DNA from 2 places in the Citrobacter sp. CFNIH10 genome. Region 2 is predicted to be linked to the other one. Evidence: riboswitches for the same ligand, from Rfam matches in the RefSeq annotation. Region 2 holds a riboswitch; the other holds the start of a gene.

Region 1 (4,392 bases), 1.4 Mb from region 2:
TCCACAAAGGCGCCAGCATGTTCTGGCGGCACGTCCTGGTGGATGCCGTGACCGAGGTTAAAGACGTGGCCTTCCCCCTGGCCGAAACCAGAAAGTATAGACACCACTTCTTCTTCGATCCGCGCCGCAGGCGCATAGAGCATGGAAGGATCCATGTTGCCCTGTAAAGCGACCTTGTGTCCCACGCGACGACGTGCATCGGCAATATCGGTGGTCCAGTCGAGCCCGAGCGCATCGCAGCCGGTTTCCGCCATCGCTTCCAGCCACTGTCCGCCACCTTTAGTAAACAGCGTCACCGGCACGCGGCGACCGTCGTTCTCACGCAGCAGGCCATCAACGATTTTGTGCATGTAATACAGCGAGAACTGCTGATAATCGCGTCCGGTCAGCACGCCACCCCAGGTGTCGAAAATCATCACCGACTGCGCGCCCGCCTTGATTTGAGCATTCAGATACAGCGTGACGCTCTTCGCCAGCTTATCAAGTAGCGCATGCAGCGTTTTCGGGTCGGCATACATCATCTTTTTAATCACGGTAAAGGCTTTGCTGCTTCCACCTTCCACCATGTAGGTCGCCAGCGTCCACGGACTGCCGGAGAAGCCAATCAGCGGCACATCGCCTTTTAGCTCGCGACGAATCGTACGTACCGCGTTCATCACGTAGCCCAGTTCATCTTCCGGATCGGGAACCGGCAGCTTGTCGACATCGGCTTTGCAGGCGACCGGTGCAGTAAAACGCGGACCTTCGCCGGCTTCAAACCAGAGCCCCAGCCCCATCGCATCCGGAATGGTCAGGATATCCGAGAAGAGGATCGCCGCATCAAGCGGATAACGGCGCAGCGGCTGGAGCGTCACTTCGCAGGCCAGCTCGGCATTTTTGCACAGTGACATAAAATCGCCCGCCTCTGCGCGGGTGGCTTTATATTCCGGTAAATAGCGGCCCGCCTGGCGCATCATCCATACCGGGGTGACATCAACGGGCTGGCGCAGCAGCGCACGCAGATAACGATCGTTCTTCAGTTCGGTCATTTTTGCAGTTCCTTATTGCGTCAGGCCGTCAGTGTATCATGTCATTCATACTCAGCCCGACACATTGCCACGGTATCTTCGATCAGACGCCGTGCGACGGTGCCAGGCGGCGGCAGGAGTGGTAGATCATCGTAGCGATACCAGTTAGCCTCCAGCAACTCTTTCGGGTCGATGACAATCTCGCCGCTGTCATACTCCGCCATAAACGCAGTCATCAGCGACATCGGGAAAGGCCACGGCTGCGAGGTGATATAGCGCAGGTTTTTAATTTTAATGCCGCTCTCTTCCATCACCTCACGCGCCACCGCCTGTTCCAGGGTCTCGCCCACCTCAACAAATCCGGCAAGTACGGTATGTACGCCGTTACGATGGCGAACGTGTTGGGCAAGCAGGATCGAATCCTCACGGCGAATGGCGACGATAATGCAGGGGGCGATTTGCGGATAGTAACGTTCACGGCAGTGGGTACAGAGCATCGCCCACTCGGTTTTACTCGGATGCATCAGGTGCCCGCAGTAGCCACAGAATTTATGCGATCGATAAAACTCAGCCAGCTGTACCCCGCGCCCCGCCAGTTGAAACAGCCCCACATCCTGATCGATCACCTGACGAACCGATCCCATCTCGTGACGCCGATGCTGTTGCACCAGCCAGACGGGTTCGCCTTCCCACTCTCCGATTTGCAGCGCTGGCTGCCCGACAAGATCGAAAGTTGCCGCATCGCCGTGTGGCAATTCGCCATGAGGCAACCATAATTTTTGCTCATGGCTGACGATCCACCAGCCGTGATCTAATTTTTCAATTATACGATCCATAGCTCTTGCACTACCTTTGCTTCACTGGCATGTTGATAACATTATTTTTACAATTCCTGCGTGAGCAGTTTTTAAATCTACACTTGCGGAGTCAATCATGCTAAACCAGCTGGAAGACCTGACAGAGCGCGTCAGAGGAAGTAACAAACTGGTTGATCGCTGGCTACATGTACGTAAGCATCTGCTCGTGGCTTACTACAATCTGGTTGGCATTAAGCCTGGCAAAGAATCGTACATGCAACTGAATGAAAAAGCGCTGGATGATTTTTGTCAGAGCCTGGTCGACTACCTCTCCACCGGACACTTCAGTATTTATGAACGTATTCTGCATAAATTGGAAGGTAACGGGCAGCTTTTAAAAGCGACAAAAATTTGGCCGCTACTGGAAGCTAACACACAACGCATCATGGACTACTATGACTCCAGCCTGGAAACGGCGATTGATCATGATAACTGCCTGGAGTTTCAACAAGTTTTATCCGATCTCGGCGAAGCGCTGGAAGCCCGATTTGCGCTAGAAGATAAGCTGATCATGCTGGTCTTTGACGCCATGCATGACAATGCGGTTATCAAACGTCCTGCTTGAGTTCGGCGCACAGAACGCGTAGTTTACCCCTATTGCCTCTTATCAGAGGTTACATCTTGTCGGAGTGCCTGGTGTGAAAACACCGGCTGAGACCGTTAATTCGGGATCCGCGGAACCTGATCAGGTTAAAACCTGCGAAGGGAACAAGAGTAATTCTGCTTTATGCGTAAGCCTTAACGGGCGTCGCACACCTATTACTCATCCGTCGTCTGACAAGCCATCTCCTTACTTTTTTGGAATGAGCTATGTCTGCAACTACCCCTAAATTGTCCCGCCGCGAACAGCGCGCGCAAGCACAACACTTTATCGATACGCTGGAAGGCACAGCCTTCCCGAACTCAAAACGGATCTACATCACCGGTTCACAACACGATCTTCGCGTCCCGATGCGGGAAATTCAGCTTAGCCCGACGCTCATCGGCGGCAGCAAAGCGGAACCGCAGTTTGAAGAGAACGAAGCGATTCCGGTGTACGACACCTCCGGTCCGTATGGTGATCCGGATGTGGCAATTAACGTCCAGCAGGGGCTGACAAAGCTGCGCCAGCCGTGGATTGATGCGCGTAACGACAGCGAAGCCTTAACTGACCGCAGCTCTGTCTATACCAAAGAACGTCTGGCCGACGACGGTCTGGATGAACTGCGTTTCACCGGTTTGCTGACGCCAAAACGCGCGAAAGCAGGCAAATGCGTGACGCAACTGCACTACGCGCGCCAGGGTATCGTCACCCCGGAAATGGAGTTTATCGCCATTCGTGAAAACATGGGCCGTGAACGCATCCGCAGTGAAGTGTTACGCCAGCAGCATCCGGGTGAAGGATTTGGCGCACGCCTGCCGGAGAACATCACGCCGGAATTTGTGCGTGATGAAGTGGCCGCTGGACGAGCTATCATCCCCGCCAACATCAATCACCCGGAATCGGAACCGATGATTATCGGGCGTAATTTCCTGGTGAAGGTGAACGCCAATATCGGCAACTCTGCCGTCACCTCCTCCATCGAAGAAGAAGTGGAGAAACTGGTGTGGTCAACGCGCTGGGGAGCGGACACCGTAATGGACCTCTCCACCGGTCGCTATATCCATGAAACCCGCGAATGGATCCTGCGCAACAGCCCGGTACCGATCGGTACCGTTCCGATCTACCAGGCGCTGGAGAAGGTCAACGGGATCGCCGAAGATCTGACGTGGGAAGCCTTCCGCGATACGCTGCTGGAGCAGGCCGAACAGGGGGTGGACTACTTCACCATTCATGCCGGCGTACTGCTGCGCTATGTGCCGATGACCGCGAAACGCCTGACAGGGATTGTCTCGCGCGGAGGGTCCATTATGGCGAAATGGTGTCTCTCTCATCACAAAGAGAACTTCCTCTTCCAGCACTTCCGCGAGATTTGTGAAATCTGCGCTGCCTATGACGTGTCGCTGTCGCTCGGCGATGGCCTGCGTCCGGGTTCCCTTCAGGACGCCAACGACGAGGCACAGTTCTCAGAACTGCACACACTGGGCGAACTGACCAAAATCGCCTGGGAGTATGACGTGCAGGTGATGATTGAAGGTCCGGGCCATGTGCCGATGCAGATGATCCGTCGCAACATGACCGAAGAGCTGGAGCACTGTCATGAAGCGCCATTCTACACCTTAGGCCCGCTGACCACTGATATCGCACCGGGTTACGACCATTTCACCTCGGGAATTGGCGCAGCGATGATCGGCTGGTTTGGCTGCGCGATGCTCTGCTATGTCACCCCGAAAGAACACCTTGGCCTGCCAAACAAAGAAGATGTGAAACAGGGGCTGATTACCTACAAGATTGCCGCCCATGCCGCCGATCTGGCGAAAGGGCATCCGGGGGCGCAAATCCGTGATAACGCGATGTCCAAAGCGCGCTTTGAATTCCGCTGGGAAGACCAGTTTAATCTGGCGCTCGATCCGTTTACCGCCCGCGCTTACCACGATGAAACCCTGCC
Region 2 (4,392 bases):
GGGCAGGCGGGCCATCAGCGTCTCGATCCCCATTTGTTGCGCGATATGCAGGCGCTTCTCTTTCTGTTCGGCGCTTAATTTCAGTCCTGGATCCAACCCCAGACCGATGTTTTGCTCAACGTTTAGATGGCTGAACAGATTGTTCTCCTGAAACAACATCGAAACCGGGCGACGTGATGGCGGCGTGGTGGTGTGGTCTTCCCCTTCGATCAACAGGGTGCCGCGGGCAGGCGTGAGAAAACCGGCAATCAGACTCAGTAACGTACTTTTCCCTGCGCCGCTTGGCCCCAGAATCGCCACCTGTTCACCGCGCGCCACGGACAGCGTAAAGCGCATGGGCAAATGGTGGTAGAGCCAGGTGATATCAGTCAGTCTTAACATTTCGCCCCGGTAACGTCTCAATAACGGTAAATAAAATAAAGCACAGGATCAGCAATAAGAGCGCAGTGACGGCACCGTCCTGACTGCGGTAAGAGCCAATTTGCTGATACAGATAAAACGGCAGGGTGCGGAAATCATCGTTGCCGAACAGCGCCACCACGCCAAAATCGCCGATAGACAGCACACAGGCAAAGGCCAGCGCCTGCGCCAGCGGACGCATCAATGCCCGCAGTTCTACCACTTTTAGCCGCTGCCAGCCTTCAATCCCCAGCGACTGACACAGCATGGTGTAGCGGGCGGTAATATCGCGCATCGGGTTTTCCAGCACTTTCAGCGCGTAGGGAATGGCCATCAGCGCATTGGTGAAAATCACGATGCCGTCAGCGGACTCCGGCAGGCCGATGCTGTTGTTGAGCAACAGGAAGAAGCCGGTGGCCAGCACGATGCCTGGCATCGCCAGAATAAGCATCCCGCTTAGCTCAAGCGCTTGTCCTGCCAACAACTGCTGACGGGCGCGCAGTTCGCGGCTGCTCCACAGCAGCATCATCGTCAGGATCACGCACAGCAGACCCGCTGCCAGCGCAATACGTAGCGAAGTCCACACCGCCTGCCACAAAATGGGCTGCGCGAGCACGCCCAGCAGATGGCGATTCACCCCGTCGACCATCACCGCCAACAACGGTGGAAGCAACAGCAGCAGCGCGAGGACGATCAGCAGGGCATCGGTTAAACGGCTGTGCAGCCGATCGTCCGGATCGCGCCATCCCTGAACCAGGGTTGTGCCGGGAGCAATAGCTTTACTCAATCGTTGACTGAGGAGCACCAGCGCCAGACAGCACACCATCTGGATCAGCGCCAGCATGGCGGCGCGGGCAGGATCGTAGTCGAAATTCAGCGCCTGATAAATCGCCAGCTCAATGGTGGTCGCCTGCGGCCCGCCGCCCAGCGACAGCACGGTGGCGAAACTGGCAAAACAGAGCATAAAAATCAGCGCAGCGACCGGTGGGATTTGGCGACGCAGCCATGGCCACTCGACAAAGCGGAAGAACTGCCAGCCGCGGATACCTAGTTGGGCGGCAAGCTGACGCTGCTCGCCAGGGATATTCTCCAGTGACTGCAACAACAGACGGCTTGCCATCGGCAGATTAAAAAAGATGTGAGCCAGCAGGATGCCCTGCAACCCGTAAGGCGAGAAGGTCCACTCCAGTCCAAGCACGTGCCAGAGCGAAGCCAGCCACCCCTGGCGTCCATAGACGCTGAGAATACCAAACACCGCAACCAGCACCGGGAGGATCAGCGTCATGGCGCACAGGCGCAGCAGGGCCAGACGCCCCGGAAAACGGCGTCGGTACAGTGCACGGGCAAGGAAGATGGCTGGAACAACAGAAAGCACCGCCGACAGGAAGGCCTGCCAGAAGGAAAAACGCACCACGTGCCACAGGTAGCTGTCCTGCCACAGCGAGGACCACGCCGCCTGCGGCGCGTTGAACCACAATGCCAAAAACGCGGCCAGCGCTACCGTCACCATCAACGTGGCGGCACAAAGGCCAGGGATCAGCCAGCCGGCAATTAACGGCTGACGGCGCGTTGCCATTCGCTAATCCATGCCTGGCGTTGTGCCGCCACTTCCGCTGACGTGAATTCCAGGGTCGTTGTGGGTTTAGTCAGTTGTTCGAACCCGGCAGGCAGGGTGACATTTGCCACCGGATACATCCAGTTGCCGGTCGGGATAGCATTCTGGAACGCGGGTGACACCATGAATTTGAGGAACTTTTCTGCCAGCTCAGGTTGCTTGCTGGCGGCAGTACGCGCGGCGACCTCCACCTGCAGGTAATGGCCTTCGCTAAAGTTGGCCGCCACGTAGTTCTCTTTTTTCTCTTCGATGATGTGATACGCCGGAGAGGTGGTGTAGCTCAGCACCAGATCGCTTTCACCTTTCAGGAACAGGCCATAAGCTTCGCTCCAGCCTTTGGTGACAGTGACGGTTTTGGCCGCCAGCTTCTGCCACGCTTGCGGCGTTTTATCGCCATACACTTTCTGCATCCACAGCATCAGCCCAAGTCCTGGCGTACTGGTGCGCGGATCCTGATAAATCACCCGCCATTTCTGATCGCTCTCGACCAGCTCCTTCAGGCTTTTCGGTGGGTTTTTCAGTTTGTTTTTGTCATATACGAAAGCGAAGTAGCCGTAATCAAACGGGACGAAGGTGTCATTCTTCCAGCCGCCTGGGACATTGACCGCCTCGCTGGCGACACCGCTTTTCGCGAACAATTGGGTTTGCGTCGCCGCTTCCAGCAGGTTGTTATCCAGTCCCAGCACCACGTCGGCCTTGCTGTTTTTCCCTTCCATTCGCAGGCGATTAAGTAACGACACGCCATCTTCCAGCGCCACCAGCTTCAGTTCGCAGTTGCAGTCGGCTTCAAAGGCTTTTTTCACCGCCGGGCCAGGGCCCCAGTCTGCGGCGAACGAGTCGTAGGTGTAGACGGTGAGAACCGGTTTTGCGAAGGCAGGCGCTGCGCACAGGAGTAAAAGGGGAAGACATTTTTTCAACACTTTGCACCTCAAAAGATGGGTGGCAAAGGATTTTGAGCAGTAGCCTCAAATCCCTTCGCCGGCGTTATCCGGATCAGGTTCGACGGGTATTATCTCAGCCCATACGCTTCATCATTCAAGCAGCCTCTGTGTTGGCTGCGTCCGCTCACCCCAGTCACATAGTGTTCTATGCTCCTTGGGATTCACTCGCTTGCCGCCTTGCTGCAGCTTGAATGATTTTGTGTATGTTTATTAGCACCCCGTTGAGAACGGCGTTAGTGTAGTGATTTTGCCGCGTTGCGGCAATCATGGATCCGGCGGCGCAAACCACGCAGACTTAAAGTCGAACCAGCCGAGGGTGTTCATGCGCAGGCCGCGCATACTGCGCTGACCCTGAATAATCAGCCAGTGGTGGATCAGCGGGACAATGGCTTTGCTGGCAAGCAATTGCTGACACCACATGGCCAGATTCATCTCGCCGGTGCGCCAGCGCGCAGCGTCGGCTTCCCAGTCCAGCGGAATGCAGTGCTGTAACAGCGGGACTTCACACAGATGCGCGAACAAAGAGAAGTCGAGCGGCAGGGTGAAGTTGGCGCTGTTAAGCCAGATGTCGCTTTCAATTTCCCCGGCATGCCATTGATCGTAGTCGATCTCCTGAATCTCTAGCTTCACCTGATGTGCAGCCAGAAGCTGACTCATGATCTGTGCAATCACCTGGTGTTCGATGTGTTCGTGATAATAGGTCAGCGTGAGCGTCTCCAGCCCGGCAGGTTTCTCGCCGTGACCCGGTCGCGCGTGATGCCAGCGGGGCAGTAAGCCATAGGCCGGGAACCAGTGACGTTGATACTGTTCATCGGCATAGTAAAGCAGGTTACTTGGTGACAGTACGCGACTGACCCACTCCCGAACCTCCTGATTGGCGCCGCGATGAGTGCGAGCGTCGAACAACAGGTAATAGCACCCCTCTTCCAGGCGGCTTTCGATAGCCTTCTCATCTTCCGTGGGACCTTTCAGCGTCAGGCCGCCGTTTGGCTCGTCGCCGATATCCGGCAGAACCCAGACGTTCACTTCATCAATCAGGGCCCGATAACCGAAGAAATCGTCAAATGCATGAATTTTCAGTTGATTACGTGTATTCCGTATCACCGCGTATGGGCCGGTGCCAATCGGATGGCTGGAAAAATTGCTCAGGGTTTCCCATTCGCGCGGCAGGATCATCGCCGGGACCTGGCCCAGCAGCCACGGCAGCCAGCGATCGGGTTGCGAAAGATGAATGTCCAGCGTCCAGGGCGTGGGTGAAACGATCTCGCTGATGTGCGAATAGAGCGGTAAGACGTTAATGCGTGTCAGTGACGACACCACATCGTCCATTTCCAGTTCACGACCGTGGTGAAAATGGATCCCCGGACGCAGGAAAAAGCGCCAGTGCAGGGGGGAGATTTGCTGCCAGTGGTGGGCTATGTCGGCTTCCAGTTCCCC

Evidence for each region. Region 2 has a riboswitch for thiamine pyrophosphate ahead of thiB (thiamine ABC transporter substrate binding subunit). Riboswitches for the same ligand answer to the same signal wherever they lie in the genome.
Region 1: it holds a riboswitch for thiamine pyrophosphate, as region 2 does, so the genes downstream of both, thiC (phosphomethylpyrimidine synthase ThiC) here and thiB (thiamine ABC transporter substrate binding subunit) in region 2, are expected to answer to the same signal.

The regions. Positions count from the first base shown of each region.
Region 1 covers NZ_CP026216.1:1,645,907-1,650,298, reverse strand. The annotation lists gene hemE (uroporphyrinogen decarboxylase) at 1-1,028, opposite strand, end outside; gene nudC (NAD(+) diphosphatase) at 1,070-1,843, opposite strand; gene C2U53_RS11350 (Rsd/AlgQ family anti-sigma factor) at 1,941-2,429, shown strand; TPP riboswitch at 2,480-2,589, shown strand; gene thiC (phosphomethylpyrimidine synthase ThiC) at 2,675-4,392, shown strand, end outside.
Region 2 covers NZ_CP026216.1:262,733-267,124, reverse strand. The annotation lists gene thiQ (thiamine ABC transporter ATP-binding protein ThiQ) at 1-381, opposite strand, end outside; gene thiP (thiamine/thiamine pyrophosphate ABC transporter permease ThiP) at 365-1,975, opposite strand; gene thiB (thiamine ABC transporter substrate binding subunit) at 1,951-2,934, opposite strand; TPP riboswitch at 2,967-3,186, opposite strand; gene sgrR (HTH-type transcriptional regulator SgrR) at 3,220-4,392, opposite strand, start outside.